3 regions of the Brevibacillus sp. JB24b genome follow, and region 2 is predicted to be linked to each of the others. Evidence: riboswitches for the same ligand, from Rfam matches in the RefSeq annotation. Region 2 holds a riboswitch; each other region holds the start of a gene.
What was found. A riboswitch is a leader RNA that binds a small molecule or an ion and turns the genes downstream of it on or off. The one in region 2 is predicted to bind thiamine pyrophosphate.
Positions count from the first base shown of each region.

Region 1: linked by a shared signal. The riboswitch ahead of ACQV1I_RS15620 (ABC transporter substrate-binding protein) and the one ahead of thiT (energy-coupled thiamine transporter ThiT) in region 2 are both predicted to bind thiamine pyrophosphate.
Region 3: linked by a shared signal. The riboswitch ahead of ACQV1I_RS15540 (thiamine phosphate synthase) and the one ahead of thiT (energy-coupled thiamine transporter ThiT) in region 2 are both predicted to bind thiamine pyrophosphate.

Region 1 is NZ_JBNVQV010000001.1:3,337,394-3,348,246, reverse strand. Features, by position in the region: gene ACQV1I_RS15665 (hypothetical protein) at 1-11, shown strand, start outside; gene ACQV1I_RS15660 (hypothetical protein) at 207-410, shown strand; gene ACQV1I_RS15655 (AAA family ATPase) at 632-3,085, shown strand; gene brnQ (branched-chain amino acid transport system II carrier protein) at 3,204-4,550, opposite strand; gene ACQV1I_RS15645 (type III polyketide synthase) at 4,813-5,868, shown strand; gene ACQV1I_RS15640 (isoprenylcysteine carboxyl methyltransferase family protein) at 5,862-6,434, shown strand; gene ACQV1I_RS15635 (ABC transporter ATP-binding protein) at 6,500-7,357, opposite strand; gene ACQV1I_RS15630 (ABC transporter permease) at 7,400-8,164, opposite strand; gene ACQV1I_RS15625 (MTH1187 family thiamine-binding protein) at 8,161-8,457, opposite strand; gene ACQV1I_RS15620 (ABC transporter substrate-binding protein) at 8,490-9,518, opposite strand; TPP riboswitch at 9,594-9,702, opposite strand; gene ACQV1I_RS15615 (Na+/H+ antiporter family protein) at 9,944-10,853, shown strand, end outside.
Region 2 is NZ_JBNVQV010000001.1:1,327,506-1,338,358, reverse strand. Features, by position in the region: gene ACQV1I_RS06550 (nitroreductase family protein) at 152-715, shown strand; gene ACQV1I_RS06545 (hypothetical protein) at 813-1,331, shown strand; gene ACQV1I_RS06540 (bifunctional transcriptional activator/DNA repair enzyme AdaA) at 1,507-2,079, opposite strand; gene thiT (energy-coupled thiamine transporter ThiT) at 2,339-2,905, opposite strand; TPP riboswitch at 3,135-3,246, opposite strand; gene ACQV1I_RS06530 (helix-turn-helix domain-containing protein) at 3,613-3,834, shown strand; gene ACQV1I_RS06525 (ABC transporter permease) at 3,901-4,824, opposite strand; gene ACQV1I_RS06520 (ABC transporter permease subunit) at 4,817-5,680, opposite strand; gene ACQV1I_RS06515 (6-phospho-beta-glucosidase) at 5,827-7,242, opposite strand; gene ACQV1I_RS06510 (beta-glucoside-specific PTS transporter subunit IIABC) at 7,327-9,210, opposite strand; gene licT (BglG family transcription antiterminator LicT) at 9,556-10,389, opposite strand; gene ACQV1I_RS06500 (FTR1 family iron permease) at 10,550-10,853, opposite strand, start outside.
Region 3 is NZ_JBNVQV010000001.1:3,316,925-3,327,777, reverse strand. Features, by position in the region: gene ACQV1I_RS15575 (WG repeat-containing protein) at 1-1,672, shown strand, start outside; gene ACQV1I_RS15570 (LysR family transcriptional regulator) at 1,837-2,742, shown strand; gene ACQV1I_RS15565 (lipoate--protein ligase) at 2,796-3,797, shown strand; gene nadE (ammonia-dependent NAD(+) synthetase) at 4,007-4,834, opposite strand; gene ACQV1I_RS15555 (UbiD family decarboxylase) at 4,993-6,756, opposite strand; gene ACQV1I_RS15550 (hypothetical protein) at 6,838-7,164, opposite strand; gene ACQV1I_RS15545 (hypothetical protein) at 7,709-8,065, shown strand; TPP riboswitch at 8,184-8,293, shown strand; gene ACQV1I_RS15540 (thiamine phosphate synthase) at 8,605-9,300, shown strand; gene thiS (sulfur carrier protein ThiS) at 9,398-9,613, shown strand; gene ACQV1I_RS15530 (thiazole synthase) at 9,618-10,394, shown strand; gene thiE (thiamine phosphate synthase) at 10,391-10,853, shown strand, end outside.

The DNA.
Region 1 (10,853 bases), 2.0 Mb from region 2:
CAATGGTATAAAAAAGACAGAGCACAAGAGGTAGTAAAGCAAATAAGCCGTTGTCCAAACCGTGGACAGCGGCTTTTGCAATGTAAGATAGAAAAATAGCTTATTTCCGGGGGAATGAACTCCTTTCATTAGTTACTCAGAACAAAGGTAAGGGAAGTCGTAATGCTTTTTTCAAAGCTGGACAAACTAAAGCTGAGGTGATTATCGTGGAAAAAAGCATGAACGTAAACGGAAGAGAATTTCATTTTGCAACGACATATGATGGAGATTCTCAATATGATGTACAGGTGCGTAGTGGAAAAAAGATTGTCAGCTCATTTAAAATATATGCTGAATCTGAGCAGGATGTATTCCCAGCAGCATTAGCGCATATGGAGTCTGATATCGAAATGGGAAATTTGCAACTATAATAATGTGATATGCGGCATTTTGAGCACACACAAACAAGCATGAATAGATGAAAGTGCTTGCTTTCTACAGAACGGTTATGTATTGTACAACAGAAGCCCGGAGTGAAGGATAAGCCGGGTTTTTGTTGTGGGTAAAAGAGCTGATCAGTTATCCCCTTTCTTTTTAGTTAAAAAAGTGATACAACAAGGAAAGGGAGCAGATAACGGAGGACTATATAACGATGAATATAAGAGAAGAGCAAACATGGATAGATAAAGTGAAAGAATGGCAAAAAACAGATGGAAATTCGTTGCTTGTGACAGAAGTAGAGGCAATTCATACCTTGCAATATATAGAAGAAAAACGAGAACAACTACTACATATTCTCAAACAGGATTCTGACGATGAGAAAGAGCAAAAACAGATGGTAGGAGCAGATCAAATTGAACTGGATCAAGCAGAGGCAACAGTACTTACTATCCTAGCTCAGATACGTTGGAGGAAGACACAGCAAATTTCGTTGGTAGAGGAATGGCTAAAAAAAGCGAGGAAATTGGATCCAGATAACCAACAAGCAGCTTCTTTACAAGCAGAAATATATCTGCATTCTTTATTGCAATCCTTAAAAGAAACAGCTCAATTTCCTGCTATTCGCGAGACTGACAATGCAGCTACACGCAAAAAAGTGACGGCTCAATTCGTTATCCAGATTCAAGAACGTCTTGACGATTTGGTTAATTGGGAGGATATGTTACAAGCAGGTACGCAAGCTGCCCAGCTTTCTATGAATACCCTACTTCAGCAAAAATATAAGTCTTTGCGTGAGGGTACATTGGAGCTAGAGGAAGCATTAATCTTGTTACATAAGGAGGCGCAGAAGTATGCCGACTCCGTACAAGGATTATTTTACTCTTCCGAATTGTTGGCTCGACTTCAGCAAGCCAATAAAAAATTGCAGGAGATTGAGCAATCAATTCGTGAACAACTCACACCTACACAAGCAGAAGTAGACTTACAAGATCATATTCCAGCGATGGAACAAATTGATCAATTAGTGGGTTTAACCGATATGAAAAAGAGGGTAAAGCAACTCGCGCAATTTTTACAGTACCAGCGAATCCGTACAGAAAAGGGCTGGGAGTTGGCCGATCCATTGGAATTACACGCTGTATTAATGGGGAATCCTGGTACGGGGAAAACGACATTGGCACGCCTTTTAGCCACACTTTATCATGAATTAGGCTTATTAGAACGGGCAGAAGTAATAGAAGTTGATCGATCTCAGTTAGTGGGTGCATATGTAGGTCAATCAGAACAAAGAACAATGGAAGTGATTAAGAAAGCGGTAGGCGGTGTTTTGTTTATTGATGAAGCCTACAGCTTAAAACGAGCAGAGTCCAGCGACAGTGATTATGGGCAGGTTGTGATTGATACGCTTGTTTCTGCAATGACAAGCGGTGAGTATAGTGGTAAGTTCGTACTCATCTTAGCAGGGTATCCAGAAGAGATGCGAAACTTCCTACGGGCAAATCCTGGTTTACGAAGTCGTTTCCCGGAAAGTAATCATTTTACGTTGCCTGACTTTACGACAGATGAGTTATTACATGTAGCCGAGCAAGTGGCAGAGCGTAATGATTTCATTCTACGTCCTGATACTAAAATTTCTATTCAGCAGCGCTTAGAGCGAGAGAGGGTTGATGAAACCTTTGGGAATGCTCGTACTGCCAAGAATATCATTTTAGATGCTATCTTTGCCAAAGGGAGTCATGTAGTCGATACAGAAGCAATTAGAATTCCTGATTTTACAATCCTTACACCAGTCGATGTAGAAGCCAATTCCTCGTGTAAAGAAGTAAAAATCAACAATCTTTCCGCAAAACAACGATTGGATCAAATGATAGGACTTGTGGAAATGAAAGCTGAATTAACCAAGGTGGCTGCATTTGTGTCTATTCAGCGTTCGCGTCAAGAAAATGGTTTGCCAGCTGTTCCTGTCGAATTGCATGCTGTGTTTACGGGTAATCCAGGAACAGGAAAAACAACGGTAGCACAATTATATGCACAAATATTACAAGAAGTAGGCTACCTCAAGCGAGGGCATCTCGTAACAGTTGGTCGTGCTGATCTTGTGGCAAACTATGTTGGGCAGACAGCAAGTAAGACTAGGCGGAAAATTAAAGAGGCTCTAGGTGGTGTCTTATTTATTGATGAAGCCTATGCATTGATGTCTTCTAGTGAAAATGATTACGGGCAAGAGGCTGTGAATACGCTGGTTGAAGAGATAAGCAAGCACGGTGAAAATTTGGTTGTTGTCCTAGCAGGTTATCCATACGATATGCAAAAATTTATCGATAGCAACCCAGGTCTTTCCTCACGGTTTAAAAAGTATTTCCGATTCCCCGATTATACAGCTTCCGAGCTTTTATCGATTATTACACAATTTATTCAGGAAAATAGCTATGAGGTAACGGATGAAACGAAAGAACGTCTAGCAGAGCAATTAGGAACGTGGAGTGAACAGGGAAGCATCAAAGGTAATGGGCGTTTTGCTAAAAATATGGTGCAAGAAGCGATGCAGGAGCAGGCATTACGACTAGCAGCAGAAAAAAAGTCAGATTGGACAAAAGAGGATTTAAGCTTACTGACATGGGAAGATTTTAGTAAAGCTATTGAGCGTATGTTACCGACAAAATGATGGAAAAAGACAGGGAGCTGTGAGCGTACCCCTGTCTTTTTTACTGAATATATGAGAAGCGAAGAGGAAATCGTTCCTTTACTAATCGCGATGGTACTTATAGGTAGAAACATCGATATTAATCGGTTTGAGTGGAAGGATTCACGCGATCTTGAGATTTCAATGAACCTACTATATAACCGATAATCGCTCCTAGTATCGCTGGAATTACCCAGCCGATTCCAACTGAATATAAAGGAAGAATTTGCAACCATTCTGTAATCTTACCCAAGGTAAAACCAAAGGCATGCAAGCAATCCACTAGACTAATGATTCCAGCGAACAGAACACTACATACATATACCTCTTTATATCCTTTTATTTGTTTGTGAATCAGAGATAAAAGGATCAGTACGATTGCAATTGGATATAATCCGGCCAGAACAGGTACTGAGTAAGAAATAATTTGATTTAGACCTAAGTTAGCAACTATTAAGCTAAATACACATAGAATGCTAATTGCAACTTTATAGCTCAAGGCAGGAATGAGAGTAGAGAAAAATTGACCGCACGCTGTAATAAGCCCAATCGAAGTTGTTAAGCATGCTAAGGTAATAGCGGTGCCAAGCAACACGACGCCCGATTGTCCAAACAAATAGGCTACAACCGTTGTTAAAATTTGGCCACCATTAGTAGAGACACCTAATATAGAGCTACCAGCTCCCAAATATGCTAAAGCCATATATACAAGGGCTAAGGCAACTCCAGCAATGGAACCTGCTTTAACTGTAGCCATGGTTATGCTCTTTTTATCCGTAATTCCTCGACTTTGTATAGAAGAAATCACGACAATTCCGAAAACTAAGGCACCTAATGTATCCATAGTTAGATAACCTTCGAGGAATCCCTTGAAAAATGCATTGTTCATGTAGGCTTCTGAAGGTACAGGAAAATCACCTAACGGCTTAAAAATACTCCGAACAAACAATATTGTGATAATTAGCAAGAGTGTGGGTGTTAAGACTTTTCCGATGCGATCGACCAACTTTGTAGGATTCAGACATAGCCAGAACGTAATTGCCATATAGACGATCGAATATAAAAACAAAGGTAAGCTGCTTCCCTTTAGAGATTCCGATAGCAAAGGACTAAGACCAATCTCATAGGCAACGCTAGCTGTTCGCGGAATTCCAAAAAATGGACCAATAGCAAGATATATTAGAGTGGGAAAAATAATACCGAATAGCGGATGAACCCGACCTGCAATAATCTTTAAATCGCCTGATGTTGTTGCGGTGGCAGCAACTGCTAAGATAGGAAGACCTACTCCAGTTAATACAAATCCGAGAATGGCTATCCAGACGCTTGATCCAGCCGTTTGTCCTAGTAAAGGAGGAAATATCATATTGCCTGCTCCGAAAAATAGAGCAAACAGCATCAATCCAATTGTAACTGTTTCTTTCTTTGATAATTGCTTTTGTTTCATAAGATAGGTAGACTCCTTGCAATAGATTTCTTATTCAATTAATTTATCACACATTGAAAAAAGCATACGTGTTAATTTTTTTAATGATGTTACCGTTTTGTGAATAAAATCTGTTTTTATTGATAATTCCCACTCTTTTGTTTGAAGGTTTATACTATTACGAATTGTGTCGAGTTGTTTTTCCTGATGTTACCACTTTATTTACATAAGGGAAAGCCTTTGGGAAAGAATAAAAGGAAAACAACGGAAAGTAGGAGAAATGATGCCGCGAATCGTATCAATCGGCACAGCAAGTCCACATTATATTATTACGAAGCAAGAGAGTAAGGAATTCTCGCGTCGTTTCTTTCAAGAGCATTTTTCTGATATCGATCGTCTATTACATATATTTGAATCAGCAGAAATTGAAAATAGAAGTTTCGTCACTCCGCTAGAGTGGTTCGAACAGCCGCATGATTGGGCAGAAAAAAATCGGTTATACGTGCAGCAAGCACTAGAATTAAGTGTGCGTGCAATTGAACAGTGTTTAGAAAAAGCTGGAGTTTCAGCTGACACGATAGATCATGTGGTAATGGTCAGCTCAACAGGGATAGCTACCCCTAGCCTAGACGCACTCTTATTCAATCGATTACCGTTTCGCTCAAATTTGAAGCGAACACCTGTATGGGGACTAGGGTGTGCAGGAGGAGCAGCAGGATTAGCCAAGGGCTATGCGTTTGCGAAAGCACATCCAACGGAGCGTGTACTTGTCTGTTGCGTCGAATTGTGTGGTTTAACCTTTATACATGGAGATCGAAGTAAAAGTAACCTAATAGCCACCAGTTTGTTTGCGGATGGGGCTGCTGCTGTATTGTTGTATGGAGATAAGCAAAAAGTACATGATCATTCACCTGCTATTTTGTCAACACATTCAACGATCTGGCGGGATACAGTTGATGTTATGGGATGGGATGTGAGGGAAGAAGGCTTGCGGGTAGTCTTTTCTAAAGACATTCCCTCACTTGTAAAAGATAAAATCAAGCCGGAGATGGAGAGTTTCCTGAGAAGAGAAGGACGGGCTCATTGTCGTATTGATCGCATAATTGCTCACCCAGGGGGAAGTAAGGTTCTACAAGCCTATGAGCAGGCCCTTCAACTGCCACCAGATAGGTTGCGCCATGCAAAAGAGGTACTACGAGATCACGGGAATATGTCTTCTTGTACCGTCCTATTTGTGTTAGAAAGAGAGATGAGAGAAGAACATCAGCGAGGAGAAATAGGATTGCTTTTAGCTCTTGGACCTGGATTTTCTTGTGAGCAGGTGTTGTTGGAATGGTAACTGTTTTTATGCTGGTGCTTGTGATCGTAATTTTCCAACGTTGTATCGAGTTGGTGATAGCAAGAAGAAATGCGCGCTATATGAAGGAAGCAGGAGGATATGAGGTAGCTGCTGGGCATTACAAATGGATTGTGAGTTTACATGTAGGTTTTTTCATTAGCTTGATTGGTGAGGTACTGCTTCGAGTATCTACTGATTCTATTGCATTTTACTTTTGGCCATTTTGCGTATTTTGTCTCGCCCAGTTACTAAGAATCTGGAGCATTCGAAGTTTGGGACATTTTTGGAATACTAGGATCTTTGTTTTAGAAGGAAAAAAACCGATTGTTCGAGGTCCTTATCGCTACATCCGTCATCCAAACTACCTGGTTGTATTCATAGAAGTAGGAATGCTCCCTCTTACATTTGGTGCTTGGAAAACAGCATTGATCTTTACAGTAGCCAACGCCATGATAGTAAGCGTTCGGATTTCGGCAGAGGAACAAGCTTTGCAAAAAGCCTGTAAGTATGAAGCATGGATGAAGGAGAAGGGAAGATTTTTTCCAGTGAGAAAACAGAGAGAATGATGGGGCTGTATTGTAAAAACTCGGCTTATCGCATATGTTCGTAGCAATAGCCGAGTTTTTCTTCATTATGCTTGCTGAGAATGACGTAACAGCGTTAAGATTTTTTCCTTCACAAGCAGAAACTCTGGAGATAACAGCATTTTTTCCCGACGAGGTCGTTCAAATGGTACCGAAATTGTGGCAGCTACTTGAGCTGGCTTTGCTGTGAGTACATAGATTTTATCGGATAAAAAAATGGCTTCGTCAATGCTATGTGTGATTAAAAGCACGGAGCGTTTATGCTTTTCCCAAATGGATAGTAACCAATTTTGCATGTCAGTACGACTAAGTGCATCTAAGGCTCCAAAGGGTTCATCCAAGCAGATTAGTTCTTGCCTGCTTAACAATGCGCGCAAGAAAGCGACTCTTTGTTGCATACCACCCGACAGCATGTGAGGATAAGCTTTTTCATATCCATCTAATCCAACCTTCGGCAACCATTCACGTGCCAGCTTGAGCGTTTCTTTACGTGATACACCTTCTATTTCTAAGGCTAGTCCGACGTTTTCTTCTATTGTACGCCAAGGAAGTAAGCTAGAGGATTGCGGCATATAGCTAATGTGACCTGTTTCACCAGTAACCTGCTTACCTTCAATTGTAATGCTACCGTGTATTGGTGATAAAAGGCCTCCAATAATATGAAATAATGTGCTTTTTCCGCTTCCAGATGGTCCGATTAAGGAAACAAACTCACCTTTTTTTACTTCTAAAGAAATCTGGTGAAGCACTTCAATAGTGCATCCTGACTCTGTAAAGGAGTGTGAGATTTGCTCAACGACAAGTGCAGAGTCGGGAGTATAGGCAGATTTTAGTGTAGATGTAGACGCTATATTTTGCTCTGGAGTCATGTCCATACTAATAGATGTGTGGATGTCATTACTCACGCTTGTTCACTTCCTTTTTTATTGACCTCAAATTCTCTAGCCTTACTTGTTCGATTGCCATCGGAGTGTCCAGCGTTCTAAGAGGCTAATCAAGCCAAATAACAAGCAGCTAACAATTACAATGAGAAACATCGTTACAAATACACGATCAGCACGAAATGATGCTTTTGCCATCAGCATATAGACGCCAATTCCTTTTTGCGATCCTAACCATTCCGAAATGACGGCACCCATTACACTGTAGGTTGCCGATATTTTTAGTCCAGAAAACATGGAAGCAAGCGAGTGAGGTAACTCTAGCTTCCAGAAAATTTGTTGACGAGTTGCTCCAATCATTAGCATATATCGTTTTATTTGCGGGTCGGCTTGCGCAAGTCCAGTCATTGTAGATAAGGTGACGGGAAAAAAGCAGACCAACGTAATCAAAATCATTTTTGGCAATAAACCAAAGCCAAACCAGATCATCAAAAGAGGAGCTAAAATAATGGTCGGTATGTTTTGACTTAGGATGAGTAATGGATATAAGGCAGCCTTAATGGGCGGAGTCACATGTAATAAAAAGGCCAGAATAAGACCAGCTGTGCTCCCAATTGCAAAGCCCAGCAAGGTGATTTGTAAGGTAGCCCACAAATGTTGCGTGAGTTGAGGCGCTTGATTCCAGCCTTCTTGGAAAATAACAAGGGGACTTGGTAAAAACCATGCTTCGGGTTTCCAAATAAACGTCGCAAGCTGCCAGATAAAGAGAAACAGGAAGACCGCAAGAAGGGGCGGCCATCCTGTTGTAAATAGACGACGATTTTTATTCATGGACGATATTTCTCCGTCAATACATCCATCGAAGCTAATCCATCAGCACGGTGATAAATTTTGATTTGGGAGATTACGGACGGGCAACCAGCCTCAACCATGACATCATTCATCTTTTTTACGATAGCAAGCAGTTCTTCCAACTCGCCTTCCATCGTGGTTTCTAACGGGCTAACTAAATACTTTACCCCTGATTGCGAAATGACTTCAATTGCTTTGTCTACAAAGGGAATGACCCCTTCACCTTGAGGTGTAGTAGGGATAATTTGAATGCTAACTAAGGCGTTTGCCATCTGGAATCGCTCCTCTATGTGATATGCCTCGTTTATGGTTTTGGTAAAAAGTCATTGGTAAATGCTTTGTCTACATCAAGCGGTTTTTCCAATAAGTGATGTTCAACCATCCAGTCGGAGTAGCCTTGCCATACATCGCGTTTTTGTTCTCCCCAACGTGGTGCATCATCTTGATAACGTGGACTTAACCATTTTTGGCTTGCTTGTACCAATTTTTCGTCCAAATCTGGAACGTGCTTAAGGAGGATGCTAGCCGCTTCTTCCGGATGTTTACCAGCATATTGATATCCCATGGAGGTTGCTGCCATGAAGGCTTTAACTATCTCTGGCTTCTCTTGAATCATTTTTTCATTAGTAATGAGAACAGGGGTATAATAATCTAGTTTATCCGAATATTTATTAACGTATATCATGTTTATTGGTTCATTGCGTAACTCTGCCTCAATGCCCGTCCACGCGTAAAAAATCCAAGAGAAGTCAATATCGCGTTTTACAGCAGTAAAGTAATCCGCTTCACCTACATTAATAATGTTTAGCTTATTTATATCGGCTTTTTCTAGGCTCATTAGAGATTGTAAAACAGCTTTCTCACTTGGAGCACCATAGCCCCCGTAGGTTTTTCCTTCAAAATCTTTGGGAGACAAAATATTCTTGCCCACAGGTGAAGCAAAACCAGAAGTATTATGCTGAATGACAGCCGCAAGCGACACGATAGGTACGTTTTGAGTTCGTGCTTGCGTGACGCCCTCTTGATAGCTTACTCCAAACGGAATTTCACCGGTGGCCACCATCGTATCAGCCCCGTTCATACCGGGTTGAACAATTTCTACATCCAGCCCTTGCTCGGCAAAGTAGCCTTTTTCAAGAGCGACATATAATCCGGTGTGATTCGTATTAGGTGTCCAGTCAAGGACGACCTTACTTAGAGTTTTGGCAGGGGCTGCTTCAGGTGACTTCTTGTCGCTTGGTGTATCTGGTGTAGCAGATTGTCCACAAGCTGTTAAAGCGAATACGAGCAAACCAGAAAGGAAAGTAGCAGTAAAGCGTTTACCATTTCTCATAAATCCCGAAACCTCCATGTTGTTTGGTAGACAACAAAAAAACGCAACCTGTCCTGGAAGCGTTCATGTAAGAAGATATCAGAAGCTTACTTCCCTACGCTGGCATTATCCAGATCAGGTTATGGGTCAGTATTAAAGGTAATACACTCTCAGCCGGCCAATTCCAGCTCCCCGAAGCATTTTGTAGTTGTTATCATTACTGCCATCATATACTCAATCGGAACGTTTGTCTATAAAGCAATACAATTCAATGATCGATCATATTCGTTTTGTTAGTTATGAAAAAATTCTGTATTTTATGTAGGCTGATGGAATGATTATGAGAAGAACATGCGCTGTATTTCGAGCTACAAAAGCGCTTGTCACAAATACTTTACTATGTTATAACTTTAGTTAGCTAATATACTAAAGCGTAGGTGAACGTCATGCTATTATTAAATGGAGTTATACTTTCGGTAATCGTGATTGTTATATTGTCGCTGTTGCGATTAAATGTCATATTTGGTTTGATCGCCGCTTCCATAACAGCAGGTCTGGTTGCCGGTGTTTCGTTAACTGACACCATCCAGTTGATGGTGCAGGGGATGAGTGGGCAATTAGAAACAGCACTCAGCTATATTTTACTTGGGATGTTTGCAGTTATGATCGCCAAGTCTGATATCACATCCTTATTAGTAAATAAATTATTGGTGGTATTGCGTGGAAAACGTGGTATCTTGCTCATGTCCATTGCTACAGCAGCCTGTTTGTCTCAAAATGTAGTACCAGTGCATATTGCCTTTATTCCCATTCTAATCCCGCCCTTATTGACCTTGTTTACTAAAATGCAAATAGACCGGCGTGCTGTTGCTTGTGCGTTAACATTTGGTTTGCAAGCACCTTATCTCATGCTTCCAGCGGGCTTTGGCTTGATCTATCATCAGATTGTTGTATCTGAAATGGGGAAAGCTGGTATGACGATCGCTGTGACTGAATTTCCAAAAGCGATGCTTATTCCAGGGATCGGGATGATTATTGGGTTATTGGTGGCATTATTCATTAGTTATCGAAAATCCAGAACATACCAAATGATATCTAAGGATATTGAGAATGAGGAGAAGAAGCAAGTATTACGTTTTACGAAGCGGCATGCGTTCACCCTAGTAGCCATTCTCTTAGCCTTGACAGTGCAATTATTGACCAAGTCACTTATTATCGGTTCGCTTTCGGGAATTGTCTGTCTATTTGTTTTCCGCGTGGTACCATGGAATTTGGGGGACGATGTGGTGCAACGAGGTGTTGCTATGATGGGGTTTATCGCCTTTGTTATCCTACTTGCGTCTGGCTATGCTACAG
Region 2 (10,853 bases):
TTTTCTGTCTAGCCCACTCGGGACTGGACAAGAAGTAAAAGAAGATCGTATACTGACATACTATTAGAAATCTTCTATTTTTATGCAAAGACAAAAACATATTTGAATAAACAGTATCATATTTAACATATTATAGAAAGGTTGTTAAAACATGTCCCTCTTAAACACATTACAACAGCGTCAAGCTATACGTGCCTACGATGGTCGCGATGTAGAAAAGGCAAAGATTGAGCAGTTACTAGAAGCAGCTGTACTAGCACCCAATGATCGCTTGCGAGAACCTTGGCATTTCTATGTTATTCAAGGCGCTGCTAAAGAACGATTTAACCAACTAGCACAGGATTTCTTACTTGAACGCTTTCCTACCAAACCTCATTTAGTAGAAGAGTCCATGAAAAATGTTCTAGCTACCCCTCTCATTATAATCGCTACATCACAAATCGTAGACGGAGACGAAGCTTCCTCGCTTGATAATGATTACGCTGTAAGCTGCGCTATCCATTCTATGTGGCTGATGGCGTCTGAGCTAGGACTAGGTTTTGTGTGGCGTACGCGCGGTGTAGGTCTAGCAAGAGATGAACGTCTCAAAGCATTCTTATCCCTATCCGATCAAGAGAAGGTGATTGGTTCGTTATTCATTGGCTATCCAACTGACGAAGCCACACCTCGTACTACTCGCAAGCCTTTTGCACAGAAAACAACCTGGGTCGAGTAAGATTTTGGCATAATTGAAAAGGTTACATTTTTCCCCGCTTTGTTGTAACATTTTCCTCTCCTGCTACGTATTATTTTTATAGTAGGTGATGATACATATGACAAATCACATGACTTTTGCCATAATGGTAGGCTTGTGTGCGACAGCGGGACTTTTTTTATTTCGACGCGCTGTGATGAGTGGGGATCGTCAGCAAGGTGGATTCTGGATTAATGGCCTAGCTATCGCTATTGCAACTTTGCTGGTTTTGTTCTCAAGCGCCATCGTCGTGTTCCTATTGGTTACGATTCTCTGGACAGTCGGCTTTCTGTTTCCTATGTTTGTCGACAAATCTGATTTCTGGGTACTCGTTTCCTTTGCGGGCGTCTCCTTTTTCATGTTAATGCTGTACGAACTCATTCTTGAACCAGTCCTTTTATACATAATGCAAAGACTACATATCTCAAGAAATTGGAAATTGATACCTGAAATTTTAGCAACTACCTTTATTTTTTATCTCGTGCATACCACATGGATTCCCGGTGTCTTGTTAACTCCATTAACTCCCTTATTTGTTGGTATCCTGGCTGTAACAGTCGATTATTTTTTAGAATGCATCATGGGTGAAAGAAGATAAAACATAGACACGACAAAAAGCACCTCTTTGTGCGCGAATTTCGCAGCACGACAGTAGGTGCTTTTTATCTGTCCTTTCATTGGACAAAAAGGCGCTTCTGCTAGATACAGAAACGCTCAATCTGTTCTTACATTCTTTTTTATATGTATGTTCTACCGTTTTACAACATGTACACTTAGCGTGTTGTTCCTGTTTTGCCCTGTTTCTTCTGCTGTAAGCGGTACTGAGTAGGTGTACAACCTGTTTCCTTCTGAAAAACAGCGGCAAAATAGGCACTATTGCGAAACCCTACCCCGCTTGCAATCATTGAAACATTTCGATCTGTTTCTAGTAGTTGCTTCTTCGCTTCATCCATTCGGATGCGCGTTAAATATTTGCCGGGTGTTATCTTCATGCAACGAGAAAAACAACGCTGCAAATAAAAAGGACTCACATAGAGACGTGACGCCATTTCACGCAGAGTTACGGGTTGGTTATAGCAATCGTGAATCATCTCTAGCAGACGGGTTGCCGCATCTTCTTCCGCCGATTTCCATGTTGGTTCAGATGGTCTACACCGCTTGCAAGGACGAAAACCTGCAGCAATGGCATCGGACGCCGCATAATAAATCTTCACATGCTCTCTTTTGGGTGTCCTTGATTTGCATGACGGTTTGCAAAAGATCCCCGTCGTGCTAAGGCCATAAAAGAATAGTTGATCATAATTTGGATCGCATTCTACTATAGCCTTCCAGAACTCCTCTTTCATCCACGATCCCTCCTAGCCTTCAATCTTCAGTATAACGTAATGTTTTTACTTGTAGTAAGCAACCAAGAATAAAAGAGCAAAATTTCGATAGTTTTTTCTTAATTTCACAATTATGTAACTTTTTCCAATACATATGATTGTTCCATTTCATGTTCTTCTTGATCAATTTACTAACAGAACATTCTTTATTTTACTGATACTAAAAAAGCTAAGAGAAGGAAGCAAGCTCCTTCTTTTAGCTTTTTTACAAATTACTTTATTATATACGTCGATAAGCGCCCGCATTCTGCTGAAACAATTGAGGTGCCCCATTTGCCAGTAGTGTAACTACTAAAGCCGTAATCACATACTCAGGTATCAAATAGGTCGCATTATATATGAGGGAATAAAGCGTTGCAGGTGTTCCTTCCGGGGCATAGCTACCAAACCAGACAGCCCCTGAAGTCGTACGGATAGCCAGACATAACGCGATTCCGACTAGTAATCCACCCCAGATGGATGCAATTTTTGTTGCTTTGTTTTGCGTCTTACTAGCGTAAAGGAACGCACCAAAGCCTAGCATGGCATATGAGAGGGGATAGTCTAACAACATTTGAATAGGATGCACCATCTCGCCGCCAAAAAAGAATTTAACCATGCCTACCAGCGCACCTGTGATTAAACCTGCTACCCAACCACGGCGAAAAGCCAATAAGGCTATGGGTACCATTACCAAAGAAACGCTCCCACCTTGAGGCATAGCAAACAATTTTACCTTACTTAAAATAACAGCAATCGCTGCCATGATAGCTATCTCCATCATGATGACCAATCGTGTTCGTGACATTTCTTCTCCTCCTCGTTCTGATGCAATATGTATGTAAGCAGCAGAAATAGAAAGGGTCCAACTCAAGTTTTTATAGACCAAAAATAAAAATAAGGGCAAATTGTATCTCCTAGTTGGTTGTGAAAAAGGTGTTTTTGATGTTTTACACACAAAAAAACCACCCTTAGACGGATGGTTCTCAACTCGGCGATACAACCCCATCTCGACGATAGAGCTACAGCTTTCGCACTTGAAGTCAGCTACCTCTCCCTCCGCTGGCATTACCCAGTTCAGGTTCTACGGTTAGTAACGCATTCTGTTACAATCTCAGCCGTATTTGCTCGGCCCCCGTTTAGTACACGCTTATTTCATTTTTCAATGTTACAAATTCAAGTAATACCATAACATATTACGAATGTTTTGCAAAGCACATCTTTGATGCAACGTTTTTTCGTTTCTACTGTCCTTTTTCATGGTTATAGGCTATGACTTTGCTTCTACCAATACAGAAAAATTAGGTTGAATAAGTCGAAATGTTTACAATATGTATTGGAAAAACGGAAATTGAGTGGGCCGAGGTACCCACCTCTCACGCTATGAATAGTATGTAAGGCAAAAGCCTAAAAAGCCTGCTACTTCGGCACCAACACACTCCCCCTGACATAGGATAAGGTGACTGTATCCCTCAACCTTGTTCCTGTAGAGCCCACAAGGAGGGGTGGCACGTTTTGAAGAGTAGCGACCAAAGTAAACCGTTATTAACTAATCGCGAAAGAGAAGTGTTTGAACTCCTGGTCCAAGACAAGACCACAAAAGAGATAGCAGGACAGCTCTTCATCAGCGAAAAAACAGTCAGAAATCACATTAGTAACGTCATGCAGAAATTGGGCGTGAAAGGGCGGTCACAAGCCGTAGTAGAATTGGTGAGGCTTGGCGAATTAAAAATTTGACCGCTCGAGTGAAATACCTCCCTTTTCTTCAAATATTTGAAGAGAAGGGGGGATTTTTTCATTACCTTAGACATAAGGGGTCCGATTATATGCTTCTTCATATCGCTTCTTCATTCCATTTACAATTAGAGTAAAACCTAAAATCGCAATCATAAAAGCGGTTAACGGAGCAAAGAAAATCCATTGCTTGGCTTGTAGGAAAGCACGTGCTTGTCCGATTAATCCAGCCCATTCATACGTTTTAGTTAAAAAAATACTCGGATCAAATTGCTGAATCGTCCCACCGATAAACAGGTTAAAAATACCCAATTGTCCCATCAAAGTCATAACCCCGATAATCTCCATAACAAAAAGCATCATAATCTGCTCTTTTAGTTGAGGAAGGATATGCCTGAGCATAATGTGATTTTTGCTAGCCCCAATAGAAATGGCTGCTGTGACAAAATGAGCTTCCTTCAACTGCTCTGTTTTTTGACGAACTGATGATACAACACTTGGAATACCTAGCACTGATACAACAATAATAAAAATCATCACTAAGCCAAACGAAGATAGGGGTGAATTGATATTAATACGGTACAGCAGAAAATATACTGGTAAAAACAGCGGCACATGACCCCACACATTTTCTAGACTGAGCCACCATCTCTGTGGACGATCTGCCATTCCTATTTTGAGTCCGATGATCATTCCTAGCATAACTCGCAACAAGGCACAAGCAATCGTAACAAACAGCGTATATCTTGCACCATATAACAAGGAAGTTAGCATATCACGTCCCCATTTATCTGTTCCAATTGGATATTTCTCTGAGGGTGGTAATGGTGGTGAAACGATGACTTGCGTACCATTTACCTCTACATATTCAGCTCGTACCTGAAAGTCTATATCATATGGAGCAACCATTGGTCCAAAAATAGCAACAATGAATAGCACTGATACAATAAAGAAACCCAACCATAATGAAATTCTACCTTTTTGCTTATTCATAAATAAACCCTCGCTCGAACAAATATAGGAGAAAACGAATAATGGTGTAGACTAGACCTGCGATCAGTAACAAAATACACAAACCAATCACAACTATATTAAATTGGTATGTGCCGAAAATAAATCTCGTGATTCCTGACACATTTAGAAGGTATTCTACAATAAACAAATTAGTCACAGAAATCGAGATCGCTTTCTTTAGATCAGCAATAAAAAACGGTTTTATATTTTTATACATGTGGTGCAATTGAACATGGAGTCCACCGAGCCCCTTAGCAACGGCAGTCCGTACGTAATCTTCTCCCCCGACCTGCTTGTATTTTAAATCAACTAGCTTCACTAAATACAGCATGGGTCCAATCGATAGAACCAAGATTGGAAACCAGATCCTTGAAAAATCCTTGCTTAACGGTGAGATGGTAAGTAGACGGACACCCGTTGTTTTATAGATCGTAACCGTCAAAAATAAAAAGAATAAAATTAAAATAAAATCAGGAATAATGGAGATGAAATCAAGTACTTTTTTTATCCACGTAATAATTCGCCACCTGTGGAGAAACAATCCGAACAGGATACTCACAATGATAGAAACGAGTAAACTGGACAGTAAAAGAATAAATGATTGTTTGGCAAAAGGAAAAATATCTTCTGAAATATTGCGTATATTGGCACCAGATGTATATTGTCCTAAGGTTCCCTGAGAAACATCGTGTATAAGAGCCCCTGTTTGTAGGATTACGTTTTCTGGGGTTATGAACAATAATCCGTCTTCATTAATGGCAAGCATCTGTGGTAACCCTGCCATTATTATCACTAGAATAAGCATGATTATTATTTGTTTTAAAAATTTGAACAATTCTTACACCTCCACTTTGTAAAGAGCGTACTATATCATGAATCAAACTTCCAGACCACTCCATATATTTTATTTTTATTTATGACTTTTCTATCAAAATAATAAAAAGGCGCAAAGGTTATAAATAACCTAGCGCCTCTATCATTTTAGTCTAGCACTTCTCCATTACTAGCAATGACATTTTTATACCAGTAGAAGCTTTTCTTTTTCAATCTTCTCAGCGTTCCCCTTCCTTCATTATCTTTATCTACATAGATGAACCCGTAACGTTTCTTCATCTCAGCAGTGGAGGCACTAATTAAATCAATTGGTCCCCATGTTGTGTAACCAATCAGGTCAACACCATCGGCAATCGCTTCTTTCATTTCAGCAATATGATCCTTTAAGTAAGCAATACGATAATCGTCCGCAATGACGTCTCCTTCTTCCACAACATCAACTGCCCCTAATCCATTTTCAACGATAAACAGTGGTACCTGATAACGATCGTACAAAATATTAAGTGCGATACGTAGACCTTTCGGGTCGATTTCCCATCCCCAATCTGTTGCTTTCAAGTACGGGTTTTTCACTCCGCCCATGATTAGATTTCCATCTGTTGCGCCAGCTTTTTCAGGGGTTACTGTTGCAGTTCTACTTACATAGTAGCTAAAGCCTAGATAATCTACTTTATACGTGCGCAATAGCTCTTCGTCGCCTTCTTCTATGACGATTTGAATATCATTTTCAGCAAAATAGCGCTTCGTATAGGATGGATAGTATCCTCTCACTTGAATATCGGTAAAGAATAATGTTTCCCTATCTGTTATAAATGCTTTCCATACATCTTCTGGATTACTTGTTAGTGGATAGGTTGGCAAATACGCTAGCATGCAACCAATCTGAGCATCAGGAATGATCTCGTGGCATGCTTTTACAGCCAAAGCGCTTGCAACAAACTGATGGTGAGCCGCTTGATACATCGTATTCTTCTCGTTCTCACCTTCTGCAAATACAAGTCCGCCACCCGTAAACGGTGCATGTAGCACAACATTAATCTCATTGAAAGTCATCCAGTATTTCACTTTATCTTTGTAACGTTTAAAGAGTGTTTTAGCAAACCGTTCATAGAATTCAACTAACTGACGGTTTCTCCATCCCCCATATTGCTTCACCAGATAGAGAGGCATCTCATAATGAGAGATCGTTACTACCGGCTGAATACCGTGCTTACGAATTTCATCAAACAAATTATCATAGAATTTCAATCCTTCTTCGTTTGGCTCAAGTTCGTCACCATTCGGGAAAATTCTTGTCCAAGCAATCGAGGTACGGAAGCATTTGAAGCCCATTTCTGCAAACAAGGCAATGTCTTCTTTATAGCGATGATAAAATTCGATAGCTTCATGATAGGGATAGAACCCTTCCATTGATTCATCATGCGGGTACATAATGCCTCGTGGTGACACATCTGCTGTTGAAAGTCCTTTACCACCCTCTTGGTATGCACCTTCTAGCTGATTAGCTGCTACCGCTCCTCCCCATAGAAAGCCTTCTGGAAATTTCTTCACGATTTGCTTCATAACTTGTTTCCTCCTTATAAGTAGAATTGCATCTATGCAAAATTTCGTTATAAACACAGGTTGTAGATCATCATGTGATACCCCTTATACACGCAGGGTAAGCAACAGCTCTGTCTCTTTCATTTCAGCTTGAGTCGAAGGCTGTATCTCTGGATATTGATCTGTATTCGTGATGATCACAGGAGTTATTGTCTCAAAGCCTGCCTGTCTAATCTCATGAAGATCGAATTCGATGAGCAACTCACCTACCTTGACCTGCTGACCTGTCTGTACATGGGTTGTAAAGTGTTTACCCTCCAATTTAACGGTATCAATTCCAATATGAATCAATACCTCTGCTCCCTCATCACTGATTAATCCTATGGCATGCTTCGTATTAAAAATCGAGACAACAGTCCCATTCACTGGCGAGACAACACGTCCCTCCGCGGGTTCAATTGCTATTCCTTTTCCCATAATCTCTCTGGAAAAGGTAGGATCGCTTACTTCTTGTAATGGATGAACAGCTCCAGCTAATGGACTGTAAATCTGTTCACTTTTTACAAGCGTATGTCCTATTTCCACTACTTTCTCTATCTCTATCATTTCTTCTGTCTCTCTCGGTTCTTCCTTAGCTTCGTTGCTTGGAATATCAACAAACCCCAGAAGATATGTCATAACTGCTCCGACAACAAAGGCAATGATCATACCAATAATCGCATACCAGAACGTTTCGCCAATGAGGATAGGCACTCCAGGCAATCCTGCATTTCCTCCTACAATATACGCTTTCGTATTAAACAAGCTGATAAAGGCTCCACTGACTGCTCCACCGATTAACGCCGCGATGAATGGTTTTTTTAGTCTCATGTTGACCCCATACATCGCTGGCTCTGTAATACCCATCGTTGCTGTTATACTTGTAGACATGGCAATTGACTTAAATTCCTTGTTTCTTGATTTCAAGAATACCCCAAAGGCTGCTCCCGCTTGTGCTAAGTTAGCTACGAACATAATCGGAAGAATGTAATCGTAGCCAAGCTGAGCGACGGTACCAATCATAATCGGTATAAGCGCATAGTGCATGCCAGTAATAATAATGAGGGACATCGTTCCACCAAGTAGCACACCTGCAAACAATCCTGCATGATCAAACAACGCGGTAATCCCTGAGGCAAGTCCATTTCCGATAATAGTTCCAACTGGTCCAATGGCAATGAGCATAAGCGGTACCACAATGAGCAAGGTAATCATGGGTACTAAAATCAGCTTCATTGATTTATGAACTGCTTTATCTACTGCTTTTTCCACATAAGATGCCAGCCAGATCGTAATGACGATTGGAATAACCGACGAAGCATAGGTAACGGCTGTTACCGGCATCCCAAGAAAGCTTGTATTTTGACCTGTTCCTAACAAGGCTGTCAGTTGAGGATGAAGGACAGCAGCCGCGACAGCAACAGCAACGAAAGGATTATTCCCAAATTTATTTGCCGCACTAAATGCTAAGATAAGCGGTAGGAAGTAGAAAGCACCGTCTCCAATCGCATTTAGTATCAGATAGGTACTATCGTCTGGCGACATCCAGCCAAAGGTTGCCGCTAGAGACAAAAGACCTTTAATCATCCCAGCACCAGCTATGGCTGGTAGAATCGGTGTAAATACCCCGGCAATTACATCAAAAATAGCACTTATCGGGTTTTGCTTCTTTTTCGGAGCCTTATCATGTCCTTGTTTCGTAGTTACATCGGTACTCTTCATGATCTCTTTATAAACCTGCGCCACATCGTTTCCAATAATGACCTGAAATTGACCTCCACTCTTCATGGTACCCATGACACCTTTTGTCTTTTCCAGCATCTCTTTATTAGCAAGCTGATCGTCATGCAAGTTAAAGCGTAATCTCGTCATACAGTGGGTGACATGTGCAATATTTTCTTTTCCTCCAACAAGCGCTACAATTTCTTTTGCTACTTTTTCCTGATCCATAGAAAAACACATCCTTTTCCTAACATGACTGAGATAAAGGCAATGCACTTGTTCAAATGGGCCCAATTGATCAAAAGATTCGCATCATCTCATAAAAAAAACCCAAACATCTACCCATGTATCGACAACAGAGTCGCACATGAATAAACATTTAGGTTTTGCCTGCTTACCAGTAACAATCCTAGTAGTATGAAATTAAAAAAAACCTAAATCGCTGTCCACATAAATGGACAACCATTTAGGTTTTGCCTGCTTAACCAGTAACAATCCTAATCAATAAGAACTTGTCTTATGAAGTTACTTATAAAATATCATGCTCTTTTATAAATGTCAACGCTTTCATTCTTACTTTTTATTTACCACTCGATGAATGTGGATTGTTAAGTAAAGCACTTCCTCATTCGTCAACTCATGCTTATATTCCTTAGAAATGTATCGCTTGATCTTCTTCGTACACTCATAAGCTTCCTTATACTTGCTCTTAACCATCTCATATAAGAAATCATCGCTACTCTCCATGTGAGCTTCCTTGCACAGGCGTTGAGCAAAAAACTTTAAATGTGTGATAAACCGATAATAATGCAACGATTCCTCGTCCACTTCGATATTGAAATGATATTTAACGATATTTAAAATCTCCTGCATCACCTTCGTAATGGTAACAATCGTTGGCATTTCTTCATTTAGTTCAGCATTTACAATGTGTAAAGCAATAAACCCGGCCTCATCATCAGGCAATGTAACTCCCAATTTCTGATTGATCTGTTTGATTGCCTTTTGTCCAACTGAAAATTCATCTTGATACAACCTTTTGATCTCCCAAAGCAATGCATTTTTAATATCTAATCCGTCCCTGTTTCGCTGAATAGCAAAATAAATATGATCAGTAAGGGAAACGTAAATGCTTTCATTTAACTTTTTGCCCAAGCTCATTTTTGCATAAGTAATGATTTCCTCTGAGATTTCCATATACTCCATCGGAATTTCATAAAGCAACGTTTTAAACTTCTCGGAGATATCTTTATTTTCTAATGTGAAAATTTTCTCGATCTTTTCTTCTTCAACTGTATCACCTGGTCGCTTCTGAAAGGCAATCCCTCTGCCCATTATAACCAGTTCTTTCTTTTGATCGTTGTATACGCTGATCACATTGTTGTTAATAACCTTGGCTATTTTCATGCTGATGATCCTCCCTTAGGCTGAAACAAATGCTTATCAGAATCGCTCCTAATCTTTTTTTGATCGTACCTTTCTTTTCAAACGAGGTCAATGGAAAATGAATAGTGAGAAAAAAGCCCGATCACCATACTGATCGGACTCTTTCTTTATCTTATTGCACTTATGCAGGAATCACGGGTTTTTTAGCTCGTTTGTGGGTCCAAATAAACACCCCAAGCACAATTATCAATAAAATGCCTTGTGACATCACTGTTTCCATGGTTGGAAATAACCCAATTCCTTCCCACAACGGCACCTGACTTATTGGATGGACAGGCAAGGATTTGGTGATTTGTAATGCATGTACACTGACTCCAACAATCTTGAAAGCTAGCGCATAGATAACAACTGTGGCCGTCGTAAAGAATAATCGAATCGGCAGTTTTACACTGTAACGAATAAGTACAAACCCAACAACCACTAAG
Region 3 (10,853 bases), 2.0 Mb from region 2:
GATGGAACAACAAGGATTGGCTCATTGTGATTTATCTGGTCCCAACTTAATTTTGCCAGGTCTAATTAAGGATCATATAGAAGATGACTTTTCCTATGTAGAGCTGGTGGACGTAGAGCAATTATTTGGACCGGGGTTGGAGCGGCCTGATGTCTTATTTGCAGCATCTCCTGGCTATTCTCTCCCACAAATCTCTCAGACAGGGTTATGGAGTAAATATGCGGATCGTTTCGCCGGAGCTATTTTGTTAGCGGAGATAGTAGGCTGGTATGATGAAGCTGTCAGGGAGGCAGCTTGGGGAGAAAGTTATTTCAATCCGGAAGAAATTCCTCACAGCGCAAAAAGATATCCGTTATTGTTAGATTCTATTCGAAATTATTGGGGGGAAGAGATTGCTTCCTTGCTTGATCGCGCTTGGAATAGTAAGGAATTAAACGAATGCCCAACATTTGGGGAATGGTTACTCGCATTAATGGATGTTGAAGAAGCAGGAGAATCAGGGTCCCAAAAACAGAGGATAACTGATAAATCACTGATACAGACGACCATACCGCAAGTGGTGATTCCTCTAACTGACCTTGAAACTGAACGAATGCTTGCTCCGGAAGTCTTGAAAGCAGGAGAGAACGCACAAGGTGATTTTGCGAATTTACCTGTTATATACAAAAAAATGGAACTAGCTAAGCAATGGGAAGAACAAGGAGAATGGGAACGTGCGATCGAAATCTATCGAACTGTGCAGAAGCAACTAGAACCACAGCATGCTCTAGCTCAAGATTTATGGATGATAATTGCTGAGCTTGAAACAAGAATAAAATCAACACAGCCTCTTAGAGAGGAGAAAGCATCCCAATCTACAGCTGCAAATAGAACGGAATTTCAGAGCAACATTGGTAAAAAACAGCTTGTAATAGGAATGGCTGTCGCCCTTTCCCTCGTAGCAGTAAGTGGGCTTATGTGGGTCCATGAAAGGAATAAGACGCAAGCAGTCATTGCAATGCAGATGGAACAACATGTAGAAAAAGAAAAACAAGACAAGGAAGCTCGGGAGCGTTTGGAAAAAGAGACCTTGGAACAGGGGAAGGTTACTAAAAAACTACAAGAGGTAGCCTTTCAGCAAGAGCAGCAAGCGAAAGCTGAGGGTGATACAAAAGCAAATGCAGAACAAGGGAAGAAAGAACAGACGAATGAGCAACAAACTCAAAAAATAGCAACTATCGTAAAAACAGAAAAGAACAAGAAAGATTTGCAAGTAAAGGAAGAAGCACAGCGAAAAACGAGAGCAGAGAAAGAAACACCTACTAAAATATCGTTACATACACAAGAGAAAGACAAGGTAGGGGTTCAGCCTAAAAGTAGCACTTCAAAACCGAAACAACCTACTCTTATCCCAAGAGAGAGAGCAGGGAAATGGGGATTTGTCGAGTTAGATTCAGTTGGAGCTACTAACATCGTGATTGACTATCAGTATGATTATGCATTGGCTTTTTCGGAAGGCTTTGCTGTAGTTAAGCAGAATGGTAAATTTGGCTATGTGAATACTTCAGGTCAGGTAGTCATTCCATTAAACTACGATTGGGCATCTAGCTTTCAAAATGGGAAAGCTACGGTAAAGAAGGACGGAGAGAATGTAGTAATTAATCCTCAGGGGATAGAATTACATATTGAATAGTCATTCTTATCTGTTTCAAAAGTCCTAATCTAGTTAGCTATCACCTCTTCCTGATGGCATAAGAAAATGACCCTATATCCCTTCCTGTAAGGGCTTAGGAGGAGAATTGGTGCTGATATTGAATAAGGAAGAGAATAAACAAGCCAGAGGAGGACTTCTGAGCCATGAATTTCGATTCTCTACGGATTTTTGTAAAAGTAGTAGAAAAGCAAAACTTCTCCCGTGCTGCCGAGGAGCTTAATCTGTCGCAACCAGCGGTCAGTCTACATATTCGTCACTTAGAAGAAGAATACGATACCAGCTTTATTATTCGTTCGCCAAAACATGTGAGGGTAACTAGAGCAGGAGAACTATTTTATCAGAAAGCAAAGCAGATTCTATATGCAGTAGATGAAACACGCCTGGAACTACAAGCCCTCAAGCAGGAAGTAAGCGGTCCCCTTTCATTAGGTGCAAGTTATACGGTTGGAGAGTATTTTTTGCCTCAGCAATTGGTTATGTATACAAAGGAGTATCCAAAGGTACAGACGCAGGTAAAAATTAATAATACTCGAGAAATAATTGAGGCATTAATAGATGAGAAAATTGATGTAGGATTAATTGAAGGATCTAGCAATAGCTTAGACGTTGATGTGCAAGTTTTTATGGAAGACCAATTGGTGTTGCTTGTTCCAAATGATCACTCTTTGGCACGAAAAAAAGTTGCGAACCTAGCAGATTTAGAGAATCAAGTGTGGATTTTTCGCGAGTCTGGATCAGGTACACGTGAGCAAAGCGATAGCATTATTCAAGAGCTAGGTATACATGTAAAGCGTTATTATGAATTTAGTAGTAGCCAAGCAGTTAAGGAAGCAGTAATGGCCGGATTAGGCATTTCAATTGTTTCAGGATTGATTGCGAAACGCGAAGTTTTTTTGAAAGAATGCAAAGCGCTAGCTATCAGTTCAAAGCGACACAAACGTCTTTTTTCGCTTATTACCAAAAAAGGTAGGCCCAAAAGCAGGGCGGCTCTCCTTTTCGAAGACATGATATTGCAATCTCCAGAGCTTGAGCAACAGAGTAAGAGATGAGATAATAGAGTGAAAATCATTCTTACTGATAACTGGCACTGGAGGGCATCTACATGAAATTCATTGACAATCAAGGCATCACTGACCCACGAATTAATCTAGCTATTGAGGAATATGCCTTAAAACACCTGCCGGCAGATGACGATTATCTGTTATTTTACATAAATGAACCATCTATTATTATTGGTAAAAACCAAAACACAATTGAGGAAATTAACGCAGACTATGTGGACGAGCATCATATTCACATTGTGCGTCGTTTATCAGGCGGTGGTGCGGTTTATCATGATCTAGGCAACTTAAACTTTAGTTTTATTACCAATGACGACGGAAAGTCATTTCATAACTTTAAAAAATTTACGGAACCAGTCGTAATAGCTCTAAAGGAAATGGGTGTGGAGGCTGAATTAAGTGGGCGTAACGATATTCAAGTAGGTGAACGCAAAATTTCTGGTAATGCACAATACTCCACAAAAGGACGTATGTTTAGCCACGGAACTCTCCTGTTTCACTCTGAAATGGAGAATGTTGTAGCTGCACTGAAGGTGAATGCGGCAAAAATTGAATCAAAGGGCATTAAGTCAATACGTAGTAGAGTTGCCAATATCACAGAATTTTTACAGAAACCAATGACGATTGAAGAGTTTAAACAACAAATTTTACAATCCATATTTGCTCAAGGTGAAGTGAGTGAATATGTGTTGACAAAAGAGGATTGGAAAAACATCCATGAGTTATCTAAGGAACGCTACCAAAATTGGGAGTGGAATTATGGAAAATCACCTAAGAGTAATTTTCAACAAACCAAACGCTTTCCGGTAGGAACGATTGAGCTTCGCCTCGATGTGGAAAAGGGAAAAATCAAACATGCTAAGATTTATGGTGATTTCTTCGGAGTAGGTGAAGTAGCTGATATTGAGCAAAAGCTCGCTGATATTCCGATGGAGAAGAAAGCTATCCGTGAGGTGTTGGAGTCGCTTCATTTACCGACCTATTTTGGGGCCATTACTGTCGAGGAGCTATTGACGCTGTTTTTTGATCATGAACAGGAATAGTGAACGTGTGAGGAAGTAGAATAGATATAAACCACGGTCTTATGAGAAGGCTTGTATAAAAAACAAGGTGTTGTATTTCACCTTGTTTTTTGCCATGTAAATAAAAAGCAGGTTAGCGACACCAACTTGCTAACCTGCTTGATAGGGAGATTTCATGTAAAACGTGTTAAGATAAGTATGATCTTACCTTCCTAGCTATGTAACGGCCTTTATTTTTGTTCCTTCCACCATGTATCAAATGGAGTAACTGGAAGATGTCGCTTGTGAGCCGTGCGTAGGAAACGTTGATCAATTTTTTCAGCAATATCACCTGGAACGGATTTCCCCTCCAAGTAATCATCTAATTGGTCATAGGACATACCAAGAGCTGTTTCATCAGGTAAAAGCGGCTTATCATCTTCAAGATCTGCTGTAGGTATCTTGACATAGAGGGATTCCTCTGCACCAAGAGCCTGTAGTAACTGTTTACCCTGTCGTTTGCTTAGGCCTGTGAGCGGTGTTACATCACAACCGCCATCTCCAAATTTAGTGAAAAAGCCAGTAACAGCTTCAGCCGCATGATCTGTTCCAATAACTAATAGTTGATAGTGGGCACCTAGATCATATTGAACTTTCATACGTTCGCGTGCTTTAATGTTTCCTTTAAGAAAATGAGATAATTGCTCCCCAGTGGCTTCCTCAAAGGCTTGCACGGAAGCATCTACAGCTGGTTTTATATTAACCGTTACCGTGCGATCAGGCTTAATAAAAGCTAGAGCACGCTGGGCGTCATCTTCATCTTGTTGAACTCCATATGGCAAACGAACAGCGATAAAGCTATAATCCTTGCCAGTCTCTTGTCGAATCTCTTCCACAGCTAATTGGGCGAGACGACCTGCTAGCGAAGAATCTTGTCCGCCACTAATACCAAGTACATAGCCTTTGGTGTGTGTCGCAAGTAGATATTCTTTTAAAAATTCTACTCGTGATCGTATCTCTTGTTGCGGATCGATGGTCGGTTGCACATCCAGTTCCGCTTGAATTTGTTTTTGTCGCATGCTTATCCCTCCATTGCTCCGACTCTCTTCTTTTATATTATATGGGTTTCCTTGCAAAGTAAATCTGGCAACAGAAAAACCTCCTTACCCGTCAACTGGGGCAGGAGGTTGTCTAATTCATGTACGCAGATGAATAAGTCGCACATAAAGATCATCGCTTATAAATGCGGAAAGTATTCCTTCCATCGACTACTGACCAATTTATCAATGTCTGGACGTGTCTCTACTTCCGCTGGGTAGAACGGTTTCATACGAGCATCTACGATTAATGGGCCCTCATAACGGATTTTATTGCGTACAATAGTTGATTTGGCATATAGATCGTTTGCTGGATCGAATCGAGTAAAGACGGTCCAGAGGAAGCTACTTTCCTTGCGGGAAATAGCAGCGTCATCAACGATACAAATCATCGGCCAGTCAGCTAAATGTTCATTCGCATAGGCTATTAACCCTTCACCTATTTGCGGATCATCTTCAAATTTTGGTCCTGAAATCACGAGACAACCGGGGCAAAAGACTTCCACATGCGGAAAACGCGGGATATCTGGTCCATTGTATGTGTGTAAAAGGTCACGAACAGGATCACCAATACCGAGCATAACCCCTTTGCTACCATGGTTAAATTTTCGTCCCGTATAATCAAGTGTATCGTTGGAGGTATCGTTGACAATCAATAGATCACGTTCGGGTTGGAAACGAGCTAACACGATCTCTAAGAACTTACTGAACTGAGACAGGTCACAGTGTACATCTGTTACCATCAAAAACTTAGTTAATGTGAGCTGACCTTCACCTAAAATTCTAAAAGCATGGGCCATTGCTTCTTTATAGTAGCTTTCGCGCACGATTGCACCTGCTAATGCATGAAAGCCAGTTTCCCCATATGTCCAAAGTGCTTTAACTCCAGGCATAACGACAGGGAAAAGTGGTGACAGCAGGCTTTGAAGGTATTCACCAATGAAGAAATCCTCCTGGCGCGGTTTCCCAACCACAGTAGCTGGATAGATCGCATCTTCTCTGCGCCACATTTGTTGCACATGGAAGACAGGGAAGTCGTGAGCTAGGGAATAATAGCCAAAATGGTCGCCAAACGGTCCCTCGGGTCGGCGAACATGTGGAGGGACAATACCACCAAACACGAATTCTGCTTCCGAAATAATTTTATGTGGATGATTATCTACTTCGGTCATTCCTAGTTTTTCTCCCATTAAGAGGGAGGAGAAAATAAGTTCCGGTACCATTTCTGGTAATGGAGCGATAGCAGAAACAATTAGAGCAGGTGGTCCTCCTACTGTCAGGGTTACCGGCAAAGCCCGATTACGTTTTTCCGCCTCGTAATAGTGGAAGCCACCACCTTTATGAATCTGCCAATGAATACCGGTTGTGTTTTCATCATATAGCTGAATACGATACATTCCCAGGTTGTGCTCTTTATTGACAGGATGCTCTGTGTAGACAAGTGGCAATGTAACAAATGGTCCCCCATCTTCATGCCAGCTAGTAATAGCAGGTAATTCGTTTAAATTTACATCTGTTGTATGTACCTGAGCGACAGGTGCATTTTTCAGAGATACGTTTTTTGTACCTGTCTTCATGACACTTAGCAAGGGATCACGCAATCCCCAAAGAGCAGAGAGCTTAGGGGGCATTAGTTTGTCCATATTATTTACTAATTGTTGAATAATCTTTTCCGGTTTTGGACCGAATGCCATATCGACCCGCTCACGGGTTCCGAAGAGATTGGTTACAATAGGAAAGCTTTTACCTTTAACATTCGTAAACAAAAGGGCTGGTCCTTGCTCATCAATCACACGACGATGAATTTCTGCCAGTTCCAAATAAGGATCGACAGGAGTGTCAATTTGGACTAGTTGTCCTTCATCGCGCAGTTGTTGGATAAAAGTTCGTAAATTTGTATGCATGAAAAGAGGTCACCTCATAATCTATCATCGCTTGTTGATATCTATTCCTAACTGTACACGAACTGGATGCATTGATCTAGCCTAAGATTGCACAAAATGAGCGAAATAGGGAGGTTTTTCGAAGAAGAATGTACTTTTCCTATGGGCATTGCACTTAATGGCTAGCTTCTCTTTTACTTGAGGCCATTCTGAATCAATAATGGAAAACATAACAGTATCACGGACATAGCCATACCAGACGCATATGCTTGCGTAGCGTTCTCTTATAGGTGGCACCGATTCGACGAATAGCACGTTGTGAGTTCTCGTTGCCCTTCCGACGTGTTGAAGTTCTGCTTCGTGTTCTGGTTGTAGTGGTTCGATTACCACGAGAGATCCTTCTAATTGAATGGGGTTAATAACGAGCACGTAATTCCCACCTATCTTAAGCGAAATTTCGAAATGTTTTTATTACAAGTAGAATAAAAAGTATTTATCAGAGAAGCAAATCTTTTATAGAGTGCTGTACATTTGCAGAAGGAGCTTTTTAGCGAAGGAGAGTGCACCTTCATGTGTAACTTTCACTCACATCGGGGAAACTAAGCCGATTAATCGGGAGGTGAGTAAAAACGATGTCCAGTAAGAACAACAAGTCGCAAAATAAGGCAAAAAACAGAGGTAAAACGCTAGATACAAACGATCAAAACAGTAATATTCGCGATAATGGAAACACCCATAAAGAATAGAAGGCTTGTAGAACACGAGAAAGTCCCCTTTTTAGCAAAATAGGAGGGGACTTTTATAAATCATCAATTCTATCATTTATTTTTGTAATAATGAGATTATTATAATTTGGAATGGATGTACAGCAATAGCAGGCTAGAACTGGGCAAAATGCCACCTAGAGGAAACATTCATGGTATAATAAAAATAAATCTACGGCAGATAGATGGGAAGAGACGGAGGCATACTTGTGGAAGACTCAATGATGCACCTACATGCAAACGAAGTGGTTCTTAGCACACAAGCATTTTTAATTTTGTGCCGTTTGTATGATAGTTTTTACGATGAATTAAGACAGCATGAACAACTAAATGAGGTGGCTGAAAAGACGGCGGCGGTTTTATTAGATGGCGTTGAAGCTTTAAAAGAACAGACGCAACCGCCTAAACAAGTGGTGATGGCGTTAGACTTCTCCAGTTTATTTTTAGTGAAAAAGCTGGTAGAACAAGCATACCGAGAAGTAAGAGAAGTACCAGAGCAAGCCAAGGCTCTGGGATGGTTAGAAGAGTGTATGCAGGCAATGAATAAGGGAATGATCACACATTAATGTGGCGGTGAATCACTTGGTGTGGATAAAGGACGCAGAATTTTTTGTGAAGAAAATCTATCTGTTTACAAATAAGTAGTGACGTGGTACTGTAAGAGCGAATTCAAAACTTAATAACTTTGTACCGAGCGGGGGCCGAGCTGTCGGCTGAGATTGTAACGAGATGTGTTACTGACCGTTGAACCTGATCTGGTTAATACCAGCGGAGGAAGAGGGCGCGAGAACAGAGTGAAGATACCTATGTTCTTTCAGATGCATACGAAACCATCCGCTACGGGTGGTTTTTCTTTTTGTAAAAACACAACCCGTAGCTGATTTATAGTATACATCAGCAAAAGCAGTAAGTTGGAAAACGTAATCAACTTTCTATCAGCCAGTTCAGCTTAGCCTCCGCTATCTATTCGGTACCATCCGAAAAAGAAGCAGAGGCTTTTTTTACGTCTTTTCATGCATGTTCCCAGTTAGGATCGGTTTGGAGGTTAGTGTAACAGCACAAGAGACATGCATGTGAAAATATTTTTGCGAAGGGAGTTGAATTTTTGCGAGCACGATCACTTCATCTCATTACCACAGGGTGCCAAACGCTCGGAGAAACGTTGCCTATTATTCAGAAGGCAGAGCAGGCAGGAGTTGATTATCTTCACATCAGGGAAAAACAGCGCACAGCACGTGAAATAGAAGAATGGATCAAACTCCTGTCGGATGTATTTCCAAGGGAACGAATCATTGTGAATGATCGTGTAGATTTAGCAATTGCTTATCATTGTGGCGGTGTACAGCTAGGACAGCATAGCATGAGGGCCAGCTTGGCAAGTCGCATACTGTCCTCGGATCAATTGCTGGGGTGTTCGATTCATAACGAACAAGAATGTTTGTCTGTACAGGCGGATTTACAGCCAACTCCTGACCAGCACAGTTCATCGTCAGGGAATGTCTTTTTCCCAAGACGTATTCCAATCTTTGTTTTAGCAGGTCATGTCTATGTAACAGAATGCAAGCCCGGTGTAGAAGCGCGTGGTCTTCCGTTTGTAACGCGAATGAGAAAACTGCTAGCTTCTAACATATCACTGATCGGGATAGGCGGAATAACTCCTCAGCGTGTAAAGGAAGTAATAGAAGCTGGAGCGGATGGCATCGCTGTTATGTCGGGTATCATGCGGTCAACACAACCACAAAACAGGATAAAAGAGTATCGTGAACAGCTTGATGAATCAGCAGGATATTTTATCCGGTAGTTGTTCCTATCCATTCCTTTTTTCAATTCAGTGGACCAAACGATTGAAAAAGGATGAAGAGGAAAAACATTCACGAATTAAAACGAGGTGGATACCCTTGCAAACTAACACTGTACAGATTCAAGTTAATGGGAAAACAACTAGTGTAGAGAAAAATACGACTATGGAACAATTGCTTATCCAGTATGGATTGGAGCAAAGAATTCTGGTAGTTGAACACAATCAGATCATCCTTGATCGTTCCAGCTATGCCCAAACAACCATTATGGATGACGATCGAATAGAAATCGTTCATTTTGTTGGAGGAGGATAAAACGATGACAGATACAACTTTACGAATTGGACAGTATGAATTTACCTCACGTTTTTTAATTGGTACGGGGAAATTTCGTGATTTGGAAATTCAGAGAGCAGCAGTGACGATCTCTGAAGCACAAATTATTACATTTGCAGTTCGTCGATTAAATTTGGAGAAAGTAAATGAGCCCACTTTTTTAGAATCCCTTGACCTCTCAGCGTATACACTGCTTCCCAATACGGCAGGAGCAACAACCGCAGAGGAGGCAGTACGCATTGCGCGTTTAGCAAAAGCAAGTGGCTTATGCGACATGATTAAAGTAGAAGTAATTGCCGACCAAAAAACATTATTGCCAGACCCAATAGAAACCCTGCGAGCATCTGCTTTATTGGTGGAAGAAGGTTTCACTGTCTTAACCTACACTAATGATGATCCTATTCTCGCACGGAAATTACAAGAAGTAGGAGTTCATGCCGTAATGCCAGGTGCATCACCGATTGGCTCTGGCCAAGGTATTCTTAATCCCTTGCATCTTAGCATCATGATGGAAGAGGCAACAGTTCCTATCATTGTAGATGCTGGAATTGGTTCACCATCAGATGCGACCCAAGCGATGGAGCTAGGAGCTGACGGCGTATTATTAAATACAGCAGTAGCGTTAGCAAACGACCCTGTACGAATGGCTGAAGCGATGAAGCTAGGAATTCAGGCTGGCCGCAAAGGTTTTTTAGCAGGTCGCATTCCCCGTAAACGCTATGCTTCTGCCAGCAGTCCGAAAGAAGGCATGTTGACATGAAGCTAGCTCGCCTAGCTACCTTATATCAAAGGTGGAGTATCTATTTGGTAATAGGTAGTCAAGACTGCGGGAACTCCGTTGAAAACATGTTTCGTATTTTGACAGATGCTCTTCAAGCAGGAGTCGGATGTGTTCAGTGGCGAGAAAAGGGAGCTGGTTCCATCACCGATGCTACTCAAAGAGAGAAAATTGCGATCCGTATGAAAGAGCTATGTCATACATACAATGCCATTTTTCTGATTAACGACGATGTGAGCTTGGCCTGCAAGGTTCAGGCTGACGGGGTTCACGTAGGACATGAGGATATGCCGTTTGCTCAAGTTAAACAATTGGTTTCTCCTGAGATGATCATTGGAATATCAGCCGGTAATTTAGAGGAGGCTCGGATCGCTCTTACGCATGGAGCTGACTATTTAGGGGTAGGGCCTATGTATGCATCTAAAAGTAAAGCGGACGCTG